Regions from separate parts of the Brevibacillus sp. HB1.4B genome, predicted to be linked through region 2. Evidence: riboswitches for the same ligand, from Rfam matches in the RefSeq annotation. Region 2 holds a riboswitch; each other region holds the start of a gene.
The links. A riboswitch is a leader RNA that binds a small molecule or an ion and turns the genes downstream of it on or off. The one in region 2 is predicted to bind S-adenosylmethionine.
Positions count from the first base shown of each region.

Region 1: linked by a shared signal. The riboswitch ahead of HP398_RS14165 (2,3-diketo-5-methylthiopentyl-1-phosphate enolase) and the one ahead of HP398_RS26295 (homocysteine synthase) in region 2 are both predicted to bind S-adenosylmethionine.
Region 3: linked by a shared signal. The riboswitch ahead of HP398_RS06220 (homoserine dehydrogenase) and the one ahead of HP398_RS26295 (homocysteine synthase) in region 2 are both predicted to bind S-adenosylmethionine.
Region 4: linked by a shared signal. The riboswitch ahead of HP398_RS06800 (aminotransferase class I/II-fold pyridoxal phosphate-dependent enzyme) and the one ahead of HP398_RS26295 (homocysteine synthase) in region 2 are both predicted to bind S-adenosylmethionine.

Region 1 is NZ_JABSUT010000005.1:174,352-180,326, forward strand. Features, by position in the region: gene HP398_RS14165 (2,3-diketo-5-methylthiopentyl-1-phosphate enolase) at 1-1,004, opposite strand, end outside; SAM riboswitch class I at 1,091-1,267, opposite strand; gene HP398_RS14170 (sigma factor) at 1,464-1,649, shown strand; gene HP398_RS14175 (anti sigma factor C-terminal domain-containing protein) at 1,601-1,750, shown strand; SAM riboswitch class I at 1,847-1,992, shown strand; gene mtnK (S-methyl-5-thioribose kinase) at 2,128-3,357, shown strand; gene mtnA (S-methyl-5-thioribose-1-phosphate isomerase) at 3,354-4,394, shown strand; gene HP398_RS14190 (GNAT family N-acetyltransferase) at 4,495-5,067, shown strand; gene HP398_RS14195 (ABC transporter ATP-binding protein) at 5,206-5,975, shown strand, end outside.
Region 2 is NZ_JABSUT010000013.1:77,096-83,070, reverse strand. Features, by position in the region: gene HP398_RS26305 (MFS transporter) at 1-437, opposite strand, end outside; gene HP398_RS26300 (ArsR/SmtB family transcription factor) at 434-1,483, opposite strand; gene HP398_RS26295 (homocysteine synthase) at 1,641-2,945, opposite strand; SAM riboswitch class I at 3,035-3,141, opposite strand; gene HP398_RS26290 (rhodanese-like domain-containing protein) at 3,454-3,765, shown strand; gene HP398_RS26285 (SCO family protein) at 3,847-4,473, shown strand; gene HP398_RS26280 (YqzG/YhdC family protein) at 4,470-4,808, opposite strand; gene HP398_RS26275 (hypothetical protein) at 4,912-5,682, shown strand; gene rnjA (ribonuclease J1) at 5,781-5,975, shown strand, end outside.
Region 3 is NZ_JABSUT010000002.1:362,824-368,798, reverse strand. Features, by position in the region: gene zwf (glucose-6-phosphate dehydrogenase) at 1-428, shown strand, start outside; gene HP398_RS06240 (Gfo/Idh/MocA family protein) at 454-1,443, shown strand; gene HP398_RS06235 (cyclase family protein) at 1,465-2,088, shown strand; gene HP398_RS06230 (DinB family protein) at 2,133-2,648, shown strand; gene HP398_RS06225 (methylated-DNA--[protein]-cysteine S-methyltransferase) at 2,656-3,147, shown strand; cobalamin riboswitch at 3,181-3,385, shown strand; gene HP398_RS31145 (hypothetical protein) at 3,545-3,679, shown strand; SAM riboswitch class I at 3,774-3,880, shown strand; SAM riboswitch class I at 3,947-4,058, shown strand; gene HP398_RS06220 (homoserine dehydrogenase) at 4,145-5,410, shown strand; gene HP398_RS06215 (CapA family protein) at 5,473-5,975, opposite strand, start outside.
Region 4 is NZ_JABSUT010000002.1:483,808-489,782, reverse strand. Features, by position in the region: gene HP398_RS06830 (glutathione peroxidase) at 1-12, opposite strand, end outside; gene HP398_RS06825 (YlaH-like family protein) at 244-570, shown strand; gene HP398_RS06820 (hypothetical protein) at 581-856, shown strand; gene HP398_RS06815 (hypothetical protein) at 1,047-2,426, shown strand; gene HP398_RS06810 (DUF5665 domain-containing protein) at 2,436-2,747, opposite strand; gene HP398_RS06805 (pyridoxamine 5'-phosphate oxidase family protein) at 2,915-3,373, shown strand; SAM riboswitch class I at 3,448-3,567, shown strand; gene HP398_RS06800 (aminotransferase class I/II-fold pyridoxal phosphate-dependent enzyme) at 3,662-4,825, shown strand; gene HP398_RS06795 (trans-sulfuration enzyme family protein) at 4,822-5,975, shown strand, end outside.

The DNA of each region.
Region 1 (5,975 bases), on a different contig from region 2:
CCAGGATGAATGCCGGCAGATGGAACCGGGAAGGATCGGCGCACACCATTCAGTGGGTCGGTCAAATGCTTGGCGAGCTGTAACGCTTCTGTCTTGTCCAAGGCGACGTTGCCATATGGAGATGGGAAGAGTACCAAATCTGCACCAGCTACGCGCATCAAGGTTCCGAGCAGAAGCGGGGTGGCGATACCGTAGTCAGGTGATGGATAGTAAGCGCCTGCCAATGCTGGATGCGCCATGATCGGTACGCGTACATCGGGATCGGCTGCCAAACGGTGCAGGGCATCGAATCCAAAGGCCAGCACATTGAACAAGAGGCAGTCAGCACCTGCATCTACCGCACGTTTCGCTTTTTCGTTCAGCTCATGCACTGGTCCAGTCAGGTTGGCTGCATAAAGGACGGGCTTGCCTGTTTCGGCTTCTGTCTCCTGGGCGATTTGCTTGAACGCTTTGATCCGTTCGATAAAAGGAGCGCGGTCATCTGCAAAGAAGATTTCGTCATCTTTCACGAGATCGACTCCGCCCAAGGCTTGTGCCCGGAATTGCGTCTTCAGGTCATCGAAAGGAAGGCCCAGGCACGATTTGAAAATGCTCATCAAGAGCGGACGGTTATGTGCCCCTAAACGTTCGCGCAGACCATCAATGCCGAACTTCGGTCCAGGAAAAGCCTGAAGGAATGAGTCAGGGAAAACGATGTCGACGAGCTTAATTTTGCCATCCATCGACAGTTTGCCGAATATTCCGGTCAACAAGGATGGAATGTCTGCTGTAAAATTGCGGGTCGGATAGCTGACGGTAATCAAACCGCGTGTTTCTCCGTTTTCCAGTGTCGCAAGCGGTGTTGCACTCACGGCTTCACCAAGATACGGCGCTAGCTCAGCTTGCTTGGCAAGCGGCAGGTCCGTCCAGGAACCGACTGTCATGCCGACAGCAATGGCTTGCGCTTTCTTGTTCAAGTCTTTTGCTTGTGTGAGATAGGTGACGAGGATACGTTGTTCACTCATGGTACGTCTCATCCTCCTTGAATGATTAAAAAAAGCCTCCCCATTGAGCGGGGAGGCGGTTGTCGACTATGAAAGCGTCTCGTCTCCTCTCATCTCTCGGGTCAGTAGCCGAAACAAGCCAAAGAGGCTCTATCTCGACTCTTATCCGTTGGAATTAGCACCGTTTCGCTATCCAAGGTACGCATCATCCGCGTACGATTCATGGTATAGCGCCGGTTGCCGGGCATCATAGGGCCAGTCCCTCAGCCAGCTCGCGATAAGAGTTATTCGTTTCCCCCATGATATGACGTTCATTGTCAGGAGTCAATCCTTGTTTTTGCAGAGAATGTGCAGCAGGTTAGAAGAAAAATGAGACGAAGGTGAAACTATTTGGCACTTCCTTCGTGGTAAGGGATGAAGGGGTGTGAACGGCTTGGGAAAGTAGGTCTGGAGGATGTGTACCGGCTGCATGTAAACGATATGTACCGCTATCTTTTCCGGCTGACACGAGATGAGAGGCTGGCAGAGGAGCGGACACAGGAAACCTTTTGTCGCGCCTACTCTTCCTTGGACGACTACCGTGGGGAAAAAGTACGGCCTTGGCTGTTCAAAACGGAGTGCGAATCTACGGAGCCGTCCTCACCGGACCTACCAAAGAACTGCTGAAGCTCAAGGCCGAAAAGTCGATAACAGCAGCGTTTCTAGGCAAGAAAGACTGGTGGAATTTGGAGCCACCTGCGGCATTGGGAACACAATACAGCTACTGATAGCAAGGTGCGAATTTTTGCACAAAAGGGTGTTGACATCGTGGAAGCGTTGGTTGTATGATTCAAACTAAATCAAAAACCGAATACGTTTTGGATACCTTATCCAGAGAAGGTGGAGGGACTGGCCCGATGATACCCGGCAACCGACATGACGCCATTCAGACGCGAGGAAGCGACTGATTGACAGGCGACATGCACGGTGCTAATTCCTGCAGAAACAAAAGTAGTCTGGAAGATAAGGGGGACATCAACACGGTTCTTACACGTGACGACAGCGACCTCTTTTCTTCGGGAAAAGAGGTCTTTTTATTGCTCCAGGTACTCAAACAAAACAAGTAGAGATAGAGGAAAAATACGTAGAGGGGAGTTTTGGAATCATGGCATATCGCGCATTGACTGAACAGGAAGCAGTGGAGTACGTAAAAGGAATACCGGGTCTTTTTAGCGAAGGAGCAGAGCTGACCAGCCGTGAAATCGGGGATGGCAATCTCAATCTGGTTTTTGACATTCAGGAGCTGGCAACCGGTAAGAGCGTCATTGTCAAACAAGCACTGCCTTTTGCCCGCGTCGTGGGAGAATCTTGGCCACTTACGATTGATCGGGCTCGTATCGAGAGCGAGGCACTCCGCATTCAGCACAAATACGTTCCAGACTTGGTGCCGCAGGTGTATCATTTTGATGGGGAACTTGCGTTGACTGTTATGGAAAACGTCGGGGACCACATGATCATGCGCAAAGGTCTGATCGAAGGAAAGCGGTACCCACTATTCGCGAAGCAAATTGGTCGTTTTCTCGCGCAAACCTTGTTCTTCACCTCCGATCTGGGCGCGCATCCGTACGATAAAAAAGCGCTAGTCGGAACATTCATAAATCCAGAATTATGCAAAATTACGGAAGATCTCGTCTTTACCGATCCGTATGAAAATGCGCCTACCAACGACTTCAACCCGTTGATTCGCCGGGAAGTCGAGGCGATCTGGAACAACAGGCCGCTGAAGCTGGAAATCGCCAAGCTGAAATACGATTTCCTTACGCGATCGGAAGCGCTGCTGCATGGTGACCTGCATACGGGAAGTATTTTCATCACGGAAAACAGCTTGAAAGCAATCGATCCAGAGTTCGCTTACTACGGTCCAATCGGTTTTGACATCGGGGCGGTCATTGCCAATCTATTGCTCAACTACGCAGGACAGCACGGTTTGCAAAAAGATCAAGGAGAACGGGAAGCGTACCGCGAATACTTACTGGAAACGGTCGAGGATGTCTGGAATGAATTCGTTTCGCAATTCGTTCAGCTCTGGCACAAGCAAGCCAAAGAGCGCAGCGCCCATGTCGAGGGACTGTGGCAAAGCTACGTGAAGCGCTTGATTCAGGATACAGCAGGCTATGCCGGATGCAAAATCTTGCGCCGTGTCATCGGCTTGGCAGGCGTAGCGGACCTGAATGCCATTGAAGACGACCAGACTCGCGCAGAAGCAGAGCGTCTGGCTCTCTCGATTGGAGAAGCGCTGATTCTCGGTCGCGGCGGCATCGACGAATCGACAGATATCACGGACATCGTACGCACTGTCACCGAACGTTACTATCAGGAGGCTACAACAGTATGACAACCAGCACTCAATTGGCACCTGTTAAGTGGGAGAATGACGCATTGGTCTTGCTTGACCAGACGCGTCTGCCAGTAGAAACGATCTATTTGAACTTGACTACCTCCGAGCAAGTATGGGGTTCCATTCGTCGCTTGGAAGTACGAGGCGCACCGGCGATTGGCATGGCGGCGGCTTACGGGCTCTACCTTGGTATTCGTGGCAGTGAAGCGAGTAACTACGACGAGTTTTGGCAGGAACTGAACCAGCAGGCAGACTACCTGGGCTCTTCCCGTCCGACAGCCGTGAATCTGTTCTGGGCGTTGGATCGCATCAAAGCTCGTGTTGAAAAAGAAAGCGGAGCGTCGATTGCCGAGTTGAAGGCGGCTGTGCTCGATGAAGCACTGACGATTCAAAAGGAAGACGCTGAAGTATGCCGGACCATTGGAGAGCATCTGCTCACTCTGTTGCATGACGGTATGGGAATTCTCACGCACTGTAATCCAGGCGCATTGGCTACAGCAGCGTACGGTACGGCTACCGCTCCATTTTATTTGGCAAAGGAACGCGGCTGGAACCTGAAGGTGTACGCGGACGAAACCCGTCCTGTCCTGCAAGGCGCTCGTCTTACTGCATTCGAATTGCAGCAAGCAGGGATTGATGTGACGCTGATCTGCGACAACATGGCGGCGATGGTTATGTCCCAAGGCAAAGTAGAGGCTGTCATCGTGGGTACAGACCGCGTAGCAGCGAATGGCGATGTCGCCAACAAAATCGGCACGTATGGGGTAGCGGTATTGGCAAAAGCTCACGGCATTCCTTTTTACGTGGCAGCTCCCTTGTCCTCCGTCGATCTAGACACACCGACAGGCGCAGATATTCCGATTGAAGAGCGTCCAGCCGAGGAAATTACCCATGGCTTGGGCAAACAGGTAGCTCCAGACGAAATCAAGGTGTACAATCCTGCGTTCGATGTAACGCCTGCGAAGTACATTACAGCGATCGTCACGGAGACAGGCATTTTCAAGCCGGAAGAGATCGGCAATAGCAAACCATAAAAGAATGATGGATAAGCGTTCGCCCTGTTGTTGCTGGCGGGCGCTTTTTTGCTCATTTTGGTGTTTTCCAGTAAAATATCCAAGAAAAGGGGAGATTCGTATGCAAACGATTCAACGGATAGCAATCAATGAAGATACATACTTGAAACAATTAGAATTAGCAGATGCTGAGGAGTTATTTTTGCTTACGGATTCGAACCGGGAGAATCTTATGGAATGGCTGCCGTGGCTGAATTATACGAAGAAGGTAGAGGATTCTCGCCAATTCATCAAAGCGACGATCCATCAGTACAACGATAATCGCGGCATCAACTACGGCATTTGGTACCAAGGACGTCTGGCTGGTACAGTCGGCGTACATACGGTGGATTGGATCAACAAAAAGACGTCTATTGGCTACTGGCTGGGTTCACAATTTCAAGGCAAAGGCCTGATGACAGAAGCAGTGGCGACCTACTTGGACGTATTGATCTTCGGGTCATGGGATTTGGAAAAAGTAACGATTCAGGCTGCTACGGAAAACGATAAGAGCAGATCAATTCCAGAACGATTAGGGTTTCAACTGGAAGGGATACTCCGCCGGAATGAATTCCTTTACGATCATTACGTGGATCATGCCACTTACAGCCTGCTAAAAGAGGAATGGCTGGACTGGAAAACCGATAAAAAATAGTGGATTGAACTGTATGCTTCGATTGACAATGAAAATTCTGTCAATTACGATGGTGAAGACAGATCAAGAGGGCTGCGTGTGATTCGCAAGCCCTTTTTTAGTCGTGCTGTTAGGTTTGAATAAATAGAGGTGATTTACATGCAGACACTTCGGCAATTATCTTGGTTTTTCCGTGCCTATTGGAAACGGTACGTCATTGGAATCTCTGTGTTGTTTATTATTGATGTCCTCATGCTTTGGCCACCGAAATTAATCGGGGACACGGTGGATTCGATTCGCAACAGTTCCCTGACAAACGCTGACTTGACGCAAACAGTGGTCATCTTGCTCGTTTTGGGTGTTAGCTTGTATGGATTGCGGTTTCTCTGGCGGTTCTTGTTAAATGGGGGAGCCCTGATACTGGAGAGGACGTTGCGCGAGCGACTGTTTGCCCATTTGACGAGAATGACCCCGTCGTTTTTTCATCGCAAACGCAGTGGGGATCTGATGGCCGTCGCTACCAACGACATTCCTGCCATTGAACAAACAGCTAGTACAGGAGTGCTTACGCTTGTCGATGCGTTGTTCATGACCTTGTTAACGCTGGGCGTCATGGTGACCGCGATTGATTGGAAGCTGACGCTTGCTGCACTGATCCCGATGCCGTTTTTGGCTTGGTCAACAGCGTACTATGGAAGGTTGCTGCATGAGCGCTTTTACTTAGCGCAGGAAGCCTTCGGAGAGATGAATGATCATGTCCAACAATCCGTATCGGGCGTTCGGGTGTTGAGAGCATTTGTTCAAGAAAAGGCCGATATCGAGGCATATCGCCGGGTCAGTGAAAAAACGTTGGAGCGAAATGTGAGCGTTTCGCGGATCGACGCCCTGTTCGAGCCGACAATCGCGATTATTATTGGCTTCAGCTTTTT
Region 2 (5,975 bases):
GCATTGGCTTGGAGGAGCTGCTCTCTTTTGACCAGAACAGGGAGGAGCGATTGGCTGGCTGGCACATATAGCGGTTGAACGAGACCGTTGATCAAGGCAGTGAAATACAACGGCCAGAGCGATTCTGTCCCAGAAGTAATGACCACAAAGGACAAACAAAACGCAGCAGCTCGCATCCATTGAGAAAAAAGCATGACACGCTTCTTGTCGAATCGGTCGATGTACGGTCCGGCTACCAACTGAATAGCGAGCGACGGTATGAAATACAGCAGCCACATCTGTCCGACCGCACCTTGTGAGCCTGTTGCCTGATAGATTAACCAGCTATTGGCGAGGGTACCGAGTGAGGCCCCGAGTTCGGAAATGAGCTGACCAAAAAGAATCCAACGATAAGAACGCTGCTGCCAGACAGAGGCTTGTACCGCAGTTTGGTTCATGGGGCGCTCCTGTCCAGGAATTCATCCCATATCAGGGGTAGTTTGTCCAGAGTATGACGGCGGAGTCTGTAACGGGAGCCGACTGTTTCAACGAGATGGGCAGACCGCAGCATGGACAGGTGATGGTGCACTGTCGATTTTGCCATAGAGAGTTGCTCTGTTATTTCTTGCAGACTCAGGTCCTTTTCCGCGAGCATTTTGACCATGCGCAGCCTGTGCTCATCTCCGAGTGCTTTTAAGGCTTGCACCAGTGAAGGGGGTGGCTGATTTGGATCTACAGCATCGTGCAAATTTTCGTCGGCAACAGAGTAATAAAAAATTTTCGTCCCGACAGCATCGGCCTGTACGGTCCACGGGCGATAGATCGCTTGTGGGATCAGCAGCACGCGTGTCACGGCAGGCTCAGGGAGGTAGCTCGATCCTGTCGCATACTCCACCAAGGCTTCCGGGGTGAGCTTCCCTAGCTTGTTTTGCTTTTGCGACCAATCCCGTTCTAGCATACGAACGATTTCTTCCTCATGCGGCTTGATGTGGGTGCCATACCAGCCTTCCATCAATCGGAGAATATGACTCCGCAGCTCTTCTGCATCAACGGAAGTAATATGTCCGATATACGATTCAAAAAAGAGGTGCGCGCGGCACGCTTCCTGTAAAGCGGCGCAATCCTCTTTGCTTCCTTGTGCAGCCTTCCAACGTGCTTCTTGCATATTCTCACCTAGATAAGGGAGGGCCTCGTATCGGAGCTGTTCTGTTGAGAGCTCTCTGACATACGAGAGAAATGAATCCAGATCAGCGAAAGGGCAAAGATCGAGCAGTTGCAAAAGCGTCTTCCACGTGTTGTGCTCCTTCGCATAGTCGACCTCTTGCCGTACAGAAGGCGATAGCTCGTCCAACAGTTGACGCCAGTAGGCAGGGGGGTGTTCCATCGTGTGATGCAATTGATCGTAGGTAGCAGCAGCGATTCCCAAGGCAGCTTCGAATAAAGGAGAATACGAGATCTCCACGCGATACGTTGTCCGTTCACTTCCGATGTTCAAAACTTTCACGTCTATTCATCCTTCCAAAATTTGTACATCATTATGTATTTTATAAATAACGAATGTAAAATTCAATATTTTTCGAACGTGAATAAAAAAATAAAAAAGAAGAATCATAAATCTCTATCCAGAGAGATCATGATTCTTCTTTCTTTTGAAGGTACGGTTAACCTACCGTGGATAATTGCAACGCACGCTGCAATGCCTGCTCCAGATCAGAAATGATATCGTCGATCGATTCTGTACCGACGGAGAGGCGAATAAGTCCGGGGGTCACTCCGGCTGCTGCCTGCTCTTCTTCTGTCATTTGCTGATGTGTTGTGCTAGCTGGATGAATGATGAGTGATTTGGAATCCCCGACATTTGCGAGATGGGAGAACAGCTTCACGGACTCGATCAACGTTTTTCCTGCCTCAACGCCACCGCGAATTCCAAAGGTCAGGATCGCGCCAGCACCTTTTGGCAAATATTTTTGTGCCAACTCACGCTGGGAGTCTGACTCGAGTCCTGGATAACTCACCCACTCTACGGCAGAGTGATTGGCGAGGAATTGGGCTACTGCCAAGGCGTTCTGGCTATGCCGTTCGATGCGCAGATGCAGTGTTTCTAATCCTTGCAGGAACAAGAAGGAATTGATCGGGGCGACGGCAGCACCAATATCGCGCTGGAGCTGGACGCGCGCCTTGATAATATAGGCGAGCGGACCGACTGCCTCTGTATAGACAACGCCATGGTAGCTTGGGTCTGGTGTAGTCAGACCTGGGAATTTTCCGTTGTTCCAGTCAAATTTTCCAGAGTCTACGATAATACCGCCAATTGCTGTTCCGTGGCCGCCGATGAATTTGGTGGTGGAGTGCACGACAATATCGGCCCCGTGCTCAAAAGGACGGCACAAAATCGGAGTCGCGAAGGTGTTGTCCACGATCAAAGGTACGCCATTTTCGTGGGCAATATGGGCGATCGCCTCAATATCAGCGACATCAATGCGTGGATTGCCGATCGTCTCGCAAAACACGGCTTTTGTCTTTTCATTGATATAAGCACGGAAATTTTCCGGATTGGATTGATCAGCAAAATGAACGTTGATACCGAGGCGGGGAAGCGTGTGGGCGAACAGGTTGTAGGTACCGCCATAGAGACTGCTGGAAGCGACGATCTCGTCTCCTGCATGCGCAATATTTAAGATGGCGAATGTAATGGCAGCTTGCCCGGATGCGGTCGCTAATGCACCAACACCACCTTCGAGCAGGGCAACACGCTTCTCAAACACATCCTGGGTCGGATTCATGATGCGTGTATAGATGTTCCCAAACTCTTTTAAGCCAAACAGATTGGCTGCATGCTCCGTATCGCGGAAAACGTAGGAGGTCGTCTGATAGATCGGAACAGCACGTGAGCCTGTTACAGGGTCAACCTCTTGCCCACCGTGTACCGCAAGCGTTTCTGGCTTCCATTGTTGTTGATCGGACATGTTCATCTCTCCTTCTACTATGAAATCGACTAATAAAAAAACGGAGCATTCTCCTGAGAAGAAGAAGGCTCCGATCATGCACGGGCTTGTGTTCATCTCTCAGAATCACTGGATTCTGCAGGAATTGGCACCATGCAGCTAGTCTGCTGGTTGCCGGGCTTCGTAGGGCCTGTCCCTCCACCGCTCTTGATGAGAAAAGTTGTTGTCGTAATTGTATGAAAATAAAACCTTGCTGTCAATGTGGAATTTGTAGTTATCAGGGAGGTTTTTGTGTATATATGGATGAAAGGTGTTTCACTCATGCCATTAATTTGTAACGCTTTTGCCTCAAGCTGTTCACATCCCGTGTGGCTACTGCCACAGCGAAATAGGAGATAATGGTAGAAAATAGGGAGCATAGATGCAGGGTAAAGCCAAGTGCTCTTAGCGTTAGAAAAGTAAAAAAGCGTGTGATATCATGGAGGTGGTTACAACTGATCTGATCGTACATATAGGAGGATAAATAGCGATGAGCCATGGAGTAAAGGAAATGACACCACAAGAGCTGTTGGAAAAGCTGGAAGCCAAAGAGGAGCTGCAAATCATTGATGTACGTGAAGTTGATGAGTGGAATGCAGGTCACATTAAAGAGGCGAAGCTGATCCCACTCGGCTTTTTGCCACATCGTATCGATGAGCTGGATAAGAACATTCCGATTGTGATGGTTTGCCGTAGTGGTGCCAGAAGCCATAATGCTACAGCGTATTTGAGTGAACAAGGATATGACGTGGCGAATATGGTTGGCGGCATGCTCGCATGGCCAGGTGAAGTAGAACAGTAAGAAGTGATAGAAACAGTGTGAATGCCTCCCGCGTGTAATCAGGAGGCATCACGCATGGGACAAGCAGGGAGGAAGCAACCCGTGAGTGAAGGAACACAATTGCAGCAGGAATCTGGGATAAAAAAACATTGGTTTCCTGTGTTAGCTGGTATTATCCTTTTGGCTATCGTCGGAGTATTTGGTTATAAGTACATGACACAAGAGAAGATCGAAGTATTGAAGCCCATCGCGGACTTCACCTTAGACAACAGTAACGGAACAACCTATACCTTTAATGAAAGTGCTGGTAAGGTACGACTGGTTGAGTTTATGTTTACCAAATGTCCGGATATTTGTCCGGCTACCACGTACAACATGGCCAAGCTGCAAGATCAGTTGAAGGAAAAGGGACTGTTTGGAGACAAAGTTGAGTTTATCTCCATTTCCTTTGACCCTGATAACGATACGCCAGAAGTCTTGCAGGAGTACGCAGCCAAGTTCAAGGCAGATCAGAGTGGCTGGAAGTTCCTGCGCGGTGACGCTCAGGCTGTAGAGAAAGTGACGAAGGATTTTGGTCTGATGGTAATGAAGCAGCCAGATGGTTCTTATGCGCATACGGCTCGCATGTTCCTTGTGGATGGAGATGGAAACATGCGCCGCGCGTACGGGATGGCAGCTGACATGGACATGGAAGTCATGATGAAAGAGATGGAACAGCTCGCTGACTAGCGGGTCTCCTCATAGGAGATGTTTACGACTTCTTCTGTCTGATTCACAAATTCAATATGAACGAGTAACGCCCACCTGCGATTGCTTTCTTGAAGCAAGAGCTTAAACGTCTCTTCTGACGTGGTGGGCGTTTTTTGTTTTCGTCCCACGTGCAGGTAGTCCACAATTTGAGCGTTTGGATATCGCTTCATCGTTTCCTGCATCGCGAGCCTGCCCCATTTTGCATAGGGAGGCTGGGCATAGGTAGGAAACGTCTGAAATAGAAGAAGGAAAAGTACGGGACAGAGAAGGGGCATCATGTTCCGATAGCGAAATAGGCGACGAGCGGTTTGCATTTGCTAATCCCTCTCCTTTTCGAAATGGTTTGCCATGTATTTTGAAGACTTTTCGGAATATCATTCGTAGAAAATAATGACAATGAAGTGAGGGAGGTTTTCGATGCATTACTTGCTGATTCCCTTATTTGGCGTTCCTGTTTTGGTGGGGGTTCTTGCGGCAATATTCCAAAAGCCTCCTTTCTGGAAAAAATGGGGGCCCACGATTGCTTCAGCCATATTGATTTACGGAGGTTGCTTCGCTGCGAATGTACATTGGCAAATGAAGTATGGTATTCCGGTGTTACCTACGGCGGCCGACTTGGAGCTATTTTTATACTTTTGTATCCTGTTGGTGTTTGTTTGTATCCTCATGTATATTGGCTTCTTGATCACGATGAGAAAACAGTTTTGGAAAATGAACCTCGTTTTTCTATGCACAGCCTTTGGCTTGTTTAGCTTTTTTGCTGCTGCCTTTTTAGGTATGGGACCCTTTTTGAAAAAAGCGGAGTACGTCACCGTCGTACAAAAAGCAAAAGACAAGTGGAGAGCGGCGAAGATGGACAATGAGAAGCCCATTGATCTCGCCATCGTATACAGCAGACAAGATTGTACCAAAAATTGTGCAGGGTATCCGTATACAAGTCTCATCCTGGTACGGAATCAGTCGGATCAGCCGGTGGAGATTGATTTGAAACTGCGATTGCAAAACAAAAGTGGCGTCGTAGTAAAAGAAATCGAAGCCGTACCACTAAAGCTCTCTTCAGGAGAAATTACGGAGGTATGGACGGGCGATTCCTATGCAAAGGACGACTTCTGGGCGAGAGCCAGTGTCGTTACCGATGAAAGAGTTGCTGATTTGGAGTATCAGTATTCAATTATTGACCGAAGATGAATGTGTGGAATAGACAAGACTGTGTGAAACGAACGTCATACGTTGTGATATAATAAGAATGGCATGCTTGGTTCGGATTCCCATAATCATGCACGACGATGTTAGGAGGAAAGAGTTTGAGCGACGTTAAGATTTTCGCGATGGGCGGCCTCGGCGAGATCGGAAAAAATATGTACTGCGTCGAGTATGAGGACGAAATCATCATCATTGACTGCGGGGTGAAATTCCCTGAGAATGAAATGTTTGGTATTGACCTGGTTATCCCGGATGTTTCCTATTTAGTGGATAACCAG
Region 3 (5,975 bases), on a different contig from region 2:
CGCACGAAAAGCTATATCAGGAGCAAAATGAAACAACATCGCCAAATTTGTTGATCATTAGCGTGAATCCGAACGAAGGTATTGCCTTGCAGGTAAATAGTAAGAATCCGACAAATAGCGGTAAGATTGAGCCGGTGACGGTAGATTTCAGTGCGGGGACAAAAGACGTGCCAGAAGCGTACGAGCTGCTCTTGTTCGATGCACTCCGAGGAGATTCCACCTACTTTGCGCATTGGGATGAGGTCCGACTGTCGTGGGAGTGGGTGACACCGATTTTGGAAGCCTTCGCTGAGAATTTGGTGCCGCTCTTTACGTACGAAGCTGGCTCATTTGGACCGAAGGCCGCAGAGCAATTGCTGGCTGCGGACGGATTCGTGTGGTGGCTGGATAAGGTCGAAGAACGAGTGCCGGTCACTGCAACGAGATAGACCAAAAGAAAAGGGAGCGGATGAGATGCGATTTGGCGTAATCGGAACGAACTGGATCACCGAGGAATTTATCCAGGCTGGTCAAGAAGTAGAAGGATTTTCTCTTCAGGCTGTTTATTCACGTACCATCGAACGCGCCAAGGAATTCGCTGACAAGTACCATGCACCATTCGCCTATAACAGCCTAGAAGAAATGGCTGCAAGCAAAAATATGGACGCGGTCTATATCGCGAGCCCCAACTCCTGCCACGCGGAACAAGCGATCCAGTGCATGGACGCGGGGCTACACGTATTGTGTGAAAAGCCACTGGCTTCCAATGCAATTGAGGTAGAAGAAATGATCGAGGCAGCGAAAAGAAATGACGTGCTGCTCATGGAGGCTGTCAAATCTACGCTGTTGCCCAATTTTTTTGCGATACAAGACAACCTGCACAAGCTGGGAAAAGTACGACGCTATATTGCTAGCAATTGCCAATATTCTTCGCGCTATGACGCCTATCGCGAAGGGAAGGTTTTACGTGCTTTTGATCCTGCTTTTTCAAACGGAGCCTTGATGGACATCGGAATCTATTGTCTTTATCCGTTACTCATCCTTTTTGGCAGACCAGACGACATCAAGGCAGAAGGAATTGTGCTTGATTCTGGAGTGGACGGGGAAGGCAGCATTCTTTTGAAGTATCGAGAGATGGATGCAATCATTAGCTTTTCGAAAATTACGACCTCCTATCAGCCAGCAGAAATCCAAGGGGAGGACGCCACGATGGTGATCGATCGAATCAACCATCTCAAAGAAGTGGACATTCGTTATAGAGACGGACGAATCGAGCAAGTGACAAGGCCGCAGACCCCGAAGACCATGCATTATGAGATTAGGGAGTTCCTACATTTGGCAAGCATAGGGGCAAGACAATCTACAACGAATTCACATGATGTCTCCAAAACGACCATGCAGGTCATGGATGAAGTAAGAAGACAGATGGGAATCGTTTTTCCTGCGGATCATAAAAAACGGTAAGTAAAGGGGAGGGCATTTGGGATGAAAATGTATGATGTAACAGCCACCGTGTACGAAGGAATGACGGTGTATAAAAACAAGCCGGAAAAGCAGCCGAAAATACGTACCGCTACCAATGGCTATGTAACAGAATCGAGAATCGATATGGATCTTCATTCTGGTACCCATGTAGATGCTCCCCTGCACATGGTGAATGCTGGCGATACATTTGAGAGTATTTCATTGGAGAAGCTAGTGGGCAGTTGCAAGGTTCTCGATCTCACAGCGGTAGAGGACAGGATCACTCGCTCCGACTTGGAGAACTTCGATCTTGAACGTGGAGATTTTGTCCTGTTTAAAACGAAAAACTCTTTTGAAGAGGCGTTCTCTTTTGAATTCATCTTTCTGTCAGAGGAAGGTGCAGAATATGTAAGTGAGCTGGGGGTACGGGGCATTGGAACCGATGCACTTGGAATCGAACGCAGTCAGGAAGGGCACCCCACCCATAAAAAACTGTTTGCAGCGGGCGTCATTGTCGTGGAAGGCTTGCGGCTAGCGGAGGTCCCCCCAGGCAATTATTTTCTGGTAGCTGCACCACTCAAGCTGATCGGCACGGATGCAGCCCCGGCAAGGGTCCTATTGTTTGAAGGATTACATAATGAATAATGGAGACATCATTTGTCTATCCAAAATGAAAGGGAGGGAAATACATGCTCATACGACCAGAGCGCGATGAATACGCCGCTTATTTTGACTATTATATTGGGCTTGTACCGGAGGGGGAGCTGCTAACGATCCTTACGCAACAAGGAGAGAGGCAAGTCGCGCTATTTTCGTCACTTGCGCCTGAGCAAATTGATTATCGGTATGCACCAAGCAAATGGACGGTAAAAGAGGTTTTGGGTCATCTCGTCGATACAGAACGCATCATGAGCTATCGCTTACTGAGAATCGCGAGAGGAGATCAGACACCCCTCATCGGTTTTGATGAGAATGCTTTTGTCGAACACGGGTGTTTTCAGCTACGAGACCTCTCTGATTTATTGGAAGAGTATAAGGCTGTACGTGCTTCGACTATCGCGCAAGTCCGAGGAATCTCTCCAGAAGCGTGGTTGCGTACAGGAATTGCCAACGGAAACAAGCTATCTGCAAGGACGTTGGCTTATGTGATTGCAGGACATGAAGCTCACCACAGTACCATTTTGAGAGAGCGGTATTTAGGGTAGGTCTCGTATGGAAAGGATACAGACAATCGATTATGCATCGCCCCTCGGTGTCTTGGAAATCAGTGGGACAGAAGACGGGGTATGTTCTATCCTATTCACAGATCGGGACGAACCCATTTTGCTTGAACATGAAGACAATTGCCACGAGCCTCTCCTCGTTTGCCGGCAACAGCTGGACGAATATTTTTCCGGCAAGAGACAGTCCTTTTCTGTTCCCCTGTGGATGAAAGGGACAGACTTTCAGAAATCAGTCTGGCACACATTGACCACCATTCCCTATGCGCACAAGATTACGTATACGGAGCTAGCCACGTTGATTGGGAAGGAAAATGCGGTGAGGGCTGTCGGGAATGCCAACGGAAAAAATCGGCTGAACATCATTGTGCCATGCCATAGAATTATAGGAGCAAACGGGAGTCTAACAGGCTATTCGGGTGGCTTGTGGCGAAAGGAATGGCTACTGATCCACGAACAATGTTCGCTAAACAAGGAAGAATAAGGTAAAATTTGAGGAGGGTAGTGAGAAAAGACAATTTCATAGGTGGAAACAGGTTCCTTCGGGCGTAACAATTCGCCACAAGGATAATAGGGAAGCTCGGTGCAAATCCGACACGGTCCCGCCACTGTAAGAGGGGAGTCAGCGTCCAACAAGCCACTGGTCTATCAAAATAGACGGGGAAGGCGACGCTAGACGATGAACCCATAGTCAGGAGACCTGCCTGTTTCGACAACACTGATAGACCTACGGGAGATAGGGAGGTGTTAGAGATGGCTTGCGAAAAACAGCGCGTGGACAAGTGCGTCCCTCTTTTTCTGGCATTTTCTAACGATCGTCACGGTCGAGCGGAAAATGTTCTTTTTATTTTGGGCAGGATAAAAGAAGAGGAGGGCGTGCGATGATTCAACTTTTCATTTGCCAATGGTGCGGATATGTCGAGGAAAAAGAGCTGCCTGAGGAAGGTCAGGAGGGTGTGTTTCATTGCACTTGCTGCAGTATGGAAGAGGTAGAAAGCCTGTTCACTCCCAACTGAAAGCCTTGTCAAATCAGCTTACAATCAGAAAAGAAAGAATTTTGTTGACGCTTGCCTTGGAATTTCTTAGAATAAAGCTCAACAGCATAAATAGTTCTTATCCAGAGAGGTGGAGGGTCTGGCCCTATGAAGCCCGGCAACCGTCGCATATTGCGACAAGGTGCCAATTCCTGCGAGACGTTTCGTCTCGAAAGATAAGAAGCGGGTTACTCCATTAGTAGATGAACCTTCTTCTTAGCGAAGAAGGTTTTTTTTAATTTCATATTTTCTTTATCCAGAGAGGTGGAGGGACTGGCCCGATGAAGCCCGGCAACCGTCACGCATATTTTGTGACAAGGTGCCAATTCCTGCAGGACATATAAGTCCTGGGAGATAAGGAGGGGGAGCATTAGCTACTAACAAGCCTTCTTCTTATCGAAGATGGCTTTTCTTTTTATCTAAAATTCGGGGTATGGGGTGGTCAGGATGAGTGCAGAAGTGGTACGCGTGGGATTATTGGGATTGGGAACAGTGGGTGGAGGCGTAATCAAAACGATCCGTTCGCAACAGGAGAAGCTGGCTTCTCGTCTGGGAAAACGAATTGAGATCGTCAAGGCCTTGGTGCGTGACTCGGAAAAAGAGCGGGCGGTTCATGTCGACCCGGCTTTACTGACAACTGACTTTGAGGAAGTATTGAGAAGCGATGTGGATATCGTGGTGGAGGTCATGGGCGGTGTAGAACCTACCTATGACTACGTCCGTGCTTTGATCGAAAAGGGCTGCCATGTAGTAACTGCCAACAAAGAACTTCTGGCGAAAAAAGGAACAGAGCTAGTCGATTTGGCAAATCAGCATCAAGTACATCTGGCCTATGAAGCGAGTGTGGCAGGGGGCATCCCGATCTTGAGCGTGCTCCGGCAGTTCCTTCGCACGAACGATATCCAAGGTGTTCGCGGTATTCTCAACGGAACAACGAACTTCATTTTGACGAAAATGGAAGCAGAACAGCTCTCTTATCAGGAGGTGCTCAAGCAAGCGCAGGAGTTGGGCTATGCGGAAGCAGACCCTCGTTCGGATGTAGAAGGCTTTGACGCTATGTACAAGTTGTACATCCTGGCACAGCTTGTTTACGGAGAATCGCTGCCGCTAGCAGATGTTGTTCGTAAAGGGATTTCAGATTTATCAGCGGGTCACATTCGGATTGCGAGTGAGCTGGGGTACCGGATCAAGCTCATCGCGCAGGCCTATCAAGCTGAACAAGGAATTCGCCTATCTGTTGAACCAACCATGCTTCCGCTGAGTCATCCGTTGGCGCAAATCCACGACGCGTTTAATGCTGTGCAGCTATCGGGCAACATCGTGGGAGACTTGTTGTTTACAGGAAGAGGGGCAGGAGAGCTCCCTACAGCAAGTGCAGTTGTAGAGGATTTGGCCTATTTATTGACACAGCCATTCACACCTCATCCTACTTGGAAAGAAAAAACGGCTGACAAAGCAGGAGTCACGGTGGATTCGGAGGAACGCGTCCTGTGTTATCTAGAGGGCTCATGTCATACTGCTACGCCAGATCGTGTCTTGCATTTCCTTCAGCAAGCAGGAGTCAACGTGCATAAACTAAAAGTCCAATTCGACTTGGGGGGCGTATTGCGTGCAGGTTTGATCGTGACAGGAATCAGTAAAGAGCACGAGTCCCTATTGAAAAATGATTTTGGCTTAGAAGTTCGCTGCTTCCCCATTATCGAATCTGCGTAAGTAAGAGGAAAAATAAGAAGAAAAGCCGTATTTCTAGTTACCTGGAAACACGGCTTCTTTTGTCAGGGGGCAGTCTCCACCGCTTTTGCGCGCGGCTGTACACGCCCGTCACTTTGTATGTCTACACTCTCAGAAATGGATTCAATACGTTTTAGCAGGGCAGCGCCGTTGCTTTCATTCATGGGTACAGCTTGTCCCAATTCTGCGTGAAACGGAAGCATCGTCAGCTCACAATCACCGCTTTTCGTACAGTTTGCTTGCAGAACCATCGTTTCCCAAGTCTTGGGTTCGCTTGATCGTGTGAAAATGAAATTGCCGAGACTATACGCAATCCATTTGTCATTGTATCGTTCAAAGCCTTGAAGTACGTGGGGATGACCGCCGACAATCAAATCTGCACCAGCATCGATGTAGGCACGAGACAACTCTTCTTGATGATCGACAGGATAATCGGAGCGTTCCTTTCCCCAGTGCGCAATCACCACGACGAGATCCGCTTGGTTGTTCGCATTTTGGATCGCTTTCACTGCTAGCGTAGGATCATAGGAAGCGGCCATACCTGGCT
Region 4 (5,975 bases), on a different contig from region 2:
ATACAAGCTCATCTTATTCCCACCTTTTTCTACTGACATATCTTCATCATAGCATGTACGGCGAAATTCATGCCAGCAACATGGAAGAGCCTACCGTTTTTTGACACAGAATCCACCACCTGATAAAGTAAGAAAGATAGCGTTTTCCTAAGAAAAAAGGAGTGACTATTCGTTTCATTCCGCCTATGAGGTGGCATGTGAAGCGGTAGGAGTTTCACCGCTTGAAGACAGGAGAGATAAGTGATGGACTGGATACAAATCGCATCAACCTATGTGCCAACGAATCCAGATCAGCTCACCGCATATGACAGCTTTCGCATATGGGCTGATAAATATCGGGCTTGGATTTTGTTTGTGGAATTAATTATCGTCTATTATCTTGGCTTTGCTACACGTATCCGTATGCCTATTTTGAAAAACGTGCTCTTGTACATCCTTTTGTTTGCTGGAGCTCTCATTTTCGCTATTTTGGATGTGCAGCTTCCTGTGAAAAGTGCAATGTTCGTAGCGATTGCGATTCTCGTGATTGTAAAGGTACGGATCAAGCCGGAGCAAACTGGGCGAAAGTGAGGAGAACCGAGTGAAGCGTGAAGATGCACTTTTTAACTGGCTCCAAATTCAAGTGGTTGCCGATGCGCGACCAGAAGACCACTCTGCTTTGGATACAGCTGCTTTTTTCTTGCAATTGCTGCAAGAGGATCATCAAATGAGCGATATCGGCTATCGTCAGGAAGGCAGCTGGTACGTGCTCTTTGGAAACGCTGAATCTCAAGCCTTGGAAGTACGATACCCTGCTGAATCAGTCGAAGCTTTATTGGCCGCGATTGAAGGCGAACCCAAGTACAACTGCAACTAAAGGGACAAAGACTCCCCTCCACTTGCCGAAATGATTCGGAAGTTGGGTGGAGTTTTTTTGTATCAAGCGCTTTTTGTAGGTAATAAGACGCGGTTTCTTGGAGGATGCAACTTTTGAAAATGATTTCCCGTCAATATTCATGCCCCAAGCAACCAGGGGGATTTTGCCAGACTAGAAGGGGGAACTACCATTGAAAAAGTACATGACCAAGCCCGTATTAGCAGTGGTGACAGCTGCAGGTATTCTTGGCTGTTTGACGCCAATTTTTGCCGATGCAAGCTCGATTGCTAGTCCAAGTGCCACAAAGGTAGTCATGAATGACGAAGGGAAACAAGTAACGCGCTACAATCTGAAAGAACTTGCCCAAAATGATCCAACCACGTTGAACATGCTCTTGAAGAATCAAGCGGATCACTTGTACATCATTGTAGAAGAAATCAACTTGAATACGAAACTGCAAACCTATATGGAAGAAAACAAAGCGGAGTGGGAGCGTATTTACAACGAGTACTACGGCGATATTTGGCTGGAAGTGCGCTTGACAGACAATGATGAAGAAATCGTGAGCGTAAATGCCAAGACTGAAAATAACAAGGTGTACATAAAGGGGATTGTGACTTCGGATGTCACCAAGGTGGTTGTGAAAAAGCCGAATTCCGACATTATTGAAGTCGTTCCGACCAAGGAGCACTCTTTTACGGTCAGCTTTGAAGCTCCAGATGCATCCTATGAACCGTATGTAACTGTGAGTGCCTATGAAGGCAGCAAGCTGGTCGATAGCGAAAAAGTAAAGATCGTACCAAAAGCAGAAGAAGATAAGGAAATGATCATCCATACCATGTCTGTATTGGATGCGAAGAAAAAGGAATTAAAAGTAAAAGGAATTGTCAAGCAAGGGGCAGACAAAGTAACTGTCACCTATAATGGCGTGAAAAAAGAAGCAAACGTGAAGAAGCTGTGGGACGGCGTAGGCAGCTTCACAGTTTCAGTAAAGGATGTACAAGCAGCAAAAGATCAAAAAGCCTTGATCGAGATTTACGAGGATGGCAAGAAGGTTGATTCCGAATCCGTTCAGGTAGAAATCGTTAACGCTCCTGACAAGGATCAAGCGACCGTATATGCCATTAAGGCGACTGCTGTAAACAATCCTGCCGCCAAGTCCATTCAAGTGAAGGGGACAGTAAGCGGCTGGAATAAAAAGGACGACACTGAATTGTATGTGATCGCTCCTGACGGGAAGAAAAAAGAGATTAAGCCAAATGACAAAGGCGAGTTTTCGCTGACATTGTCGTACAAGAATCATTCCTTTAGTGCCAAAACCATTCAATTCGCATTGTATGAAGATGATAAGCTGGTTAAGAAAGATGACGTTGCATTAAGCACAAAAGTCATTGTCGAGCCTGTGAAGCCAACAGATGAGGATAAAGACGATGATGATGACAAAAAGAAAAAAGAAAAAGGGAAGCAGAAAGATAAGCATCCCAACGGCAACGCGTATGGCTATTGGAAAAAGCACGACAAACATCATGATGACGATGAAGATGACGATCGTGACGACGACAGAGACTAGTCTCTAGCGTTAAGGCCGCTGCTTGTAAGTCTCGACGTACTCCACCAATTGTCTGATGTAATCCCCCAGAATGGGGATGGAAAGAAATTGCGTCAAGAGGGAGCCGAGGAAAGCCAAAACGATAGCAGTACCAATCGTCAACCCCAGACCCCGGGCAAGACCTGCGAGGAAATTGATCCAGAGCAGCTTGCGCGGGGCTGTGTAATTTTGGATCACATCTGCTAGTCGGATATCTTCCAGGAACATCGCAATTTTATGCATCCGCTCATTTACCTTCCGAACTTCCTGAAGCTCTTCAAGGACTTGATCAATTTGCTGCATGAGGCGGTCTGTAGGCGACAAGCTGTCCATCCCCTTCCATCATTCGGTATCGTTACTACCAGTCTAGGGAAAAAGACAACCAGAATCAAGGTGAAGAGGAAACGTTTGCCTATCAGCTAGGCGAAGGGTAAAATGAACGTACAAAACGTTTGTTAGGAGGCTTTGAAATGGCTGAAACTGTTTCCCAATCTCTTTCCGAAGATTTATTCAAGCTCTTGCAAAAGGAGCGTTTTGTTACCTTGGGCACAGTAGACCATGAGTCAGGAGCACCATCGCTCAGCTCCTTGTCCTGGACGTATGCTGTCACCGCCGATACGATTCGTTTTGCCGTGGATAATCGCTCACGTATTTTGGCTAATATTGCGAAGGAACCGCAAGTTGTCTTGCATTTGATCGGTGCCGGCTCGTCTTTCGCCATTAATGGTCGTGCTTCTGTCAAAACAGACCGACTGGAAGGCGTTCCGCTCAAGCTGGCCATGGCAGAAATCAAAATTGAGGCTGTTCGTGATATTATGTTTTACGGTTCCCGTATTTCCGTAGAACCACAATATGAAAAGACGTATGACAAAAACGCGGCAGCGAAGCTGGACAATCAAGTGATGACCGCCTTGAAAGATGTAAATTAACGGGTGGAAATAAATTGTTGACAAGAATCCTGCCGATCCTTTAGTATTAGGGTCAATCAAATTGAATAGCAATCTTCTTATCCAGAGCGGCGGAGGGACTGGCCCGATGATGCCCGGCAACCAATCACCTGTATTTTATCAGGGAGATAATGGTGCTAATTCCTGCAGAGTTATCAAACTCTGAAAGATGAGAAGGATTTGCTTACGGTGACGTAAACAAAGCCTTCTTTCAGAGGAAAGAGGGCTTTTTTGATGCCCTTGTACACTATTGGAGGGAGAGAAACAGACATGAATTTGGAAACGAAATTGATTCAGGCGGGAGTAGGCAGAGATGAAAAAACAGGGGCGGTGAGCTTTCCTGTTTACTATGCAACGGCTTATCGCCATCCGGCCTTGGGCCAGAGCACTGGATACGATTATACACGCACAGCTAATCCTACTCGCACTATTTTGGAGGAGACCATCGCTGAAGCGGAATCAGGAGATGCAGGTTTCGCTTGCGCCTCAGGAATGGCTGCTGTTCATACCGTCATGGGCTTGTTTTCCCAAGGGGATCATCTGATCGTTTCACTCGATCTGTACGGGGGAACCTATCGATTGTTCGAGCAAGTGCTCTCTCGCTATGGTCTGACGTTTTCGTATGTGGATTTGCGTGACATTGGTGCACTCAAAAATGCGATTCGCCCTGAGACAAAGGCGATCTTCGTCGAGACACCAACCAATCCGCTCATGCAGATTACCGATATTCGAGCAGTAACGCAATTGGCGAAACAGCATGGTCTCCTTACGATTGTAGACAACACATTCTTAACCCCTTATTGTCAACGCCCACTGGAGCTTGGTGCAGATATCGTTCTACATAGTGCAACCAAGTATTTGGCAGGACATAACGATGTACTGGCTGGACTCATCGTAACAAAAGGGGGAGAGTTGTCGGAAAAAATCAGGTTTTTGCACAATTCAATCGGTGCTGTACTTGGACCACAAGATTGCTGGCTTCTCGTTCGCGGGATGAAAACATTGGCATTGCGGATGGATCGTCATCAATCCAATGCCTTGATTGTAGCGAAAAAGCTGCGTGAGCATCCGGCAGTGGCGGAGGTATTTTATCCAGGTCTGCCAGAGCATCCGGGGCATGAGATACAGGTGCAACAAGCAACTGGGCATAGTGGGATGGTATCGTTCCGCGTACACGATGCAGAGCAGGTGGGATTGTTCCTGCAAAATCTGCAAATCGTATCCTTTGCGGAAAGTCTGGGTGGTGTCGAGTCATTGTGTACGTATCCGGCGACGCAGACTCACGCCGATATCCCGCAAGAAGTCAGAGAGCACGTCGGTGTTTGTGATCGATTGTTGCGACTGTCGGTTGGCATCGAGCATCCAGATGATGTCGTAGCCGATTTGTTTCAGGCATTGAATGCTAGTTTAGTCGTAGGGGGGAGTGTACGATGAATTTTGCAACCAAGATCCTCCACGGTTCGACTTACATTGACCCGTTCACAGGTGCGTCGTCGGTTCCGATTTATCAAGCTTCGACGTTTCATCAGGCTGATATCGATCAGCCAGGTACATTCGATTATGCCAGATCAGGCAATCCGACCAGGCAGGCTTTGGAGGAAGCCATTGCGTCTCTGGAGGGAGGCGCACGCGGTTTCGCGTTCTCATCTGGCATGGCTGCCATATCCAGCGTTTTCATGTTGTTTTCAGCTGGAGACCATGTTGTAGTGGCGGAAGATGTATACGGTGGCACGTTTCGGTTTTTGACCAAGGTATTATCGAGAATGGGCATCTCCGTTACGTTCGTGGATGCAACAAATACTGATTCCGTTCGTGCGGCCATTACATCGGCAACGAAAGGGGTTTACCTGGAGACCCCCTCCAATCCTACCTTAAAGGTGACAGATATTGCAGCGGTTTCTCGTATCGCGAAGGAGCACGGCTTGCTCGTCATTGTCGATAATACGTTCCTTACCCCGTATTACCAGCGGCCATTGGAACTTGGCGCAGATGTGGTCATTCATAGTGCAACGAAGTTTATTGGAGGGCATAGCGACGTCGTGGCAGGCCTGGCCGTTACCAGGGAGGCTGCGTTAGGGGAGCAGCTCTACTTTATCCAGAATGGCATGGGAGCGATTTTGGGTGTGCAGGACTGCTGGCTGGTGATGCGTGGGCTCAAAACATTGAAAGCCCGACTAGATGTCAGCACGAAAACAGCCGCGAGCTTGGCCGACTGGTTGTCATCGCATCCACAAATAAGCCGCGTTTACTATACAGGGCTGGAGGATCATCCTGGTCATCTGATTCAAACACAACAAGCGACTGGTCATGGGGCTGTTCTTTCTTTTGATGTAGGGAGTCGGGAGCGAGCAAAAGCATTGTTTAATCGTGTAAAATTGCCGATTGTGGCTGTCAGCCTCGGGGCAGTGGAAACGATTCTCTCGTACCCAGCTACGATGTCACATGCAGCGATGCCTGCTGAGGAAAGAGCTGCAAGGGGAATCACAGATGGCTTGATCAGGTTGTCAGCTGGCTTAGAGGATTTCGATGACTTGGTAGCAGATTTGAAGCAAGCTTTGGATCATTTGCCATCTGAAGCACCAGT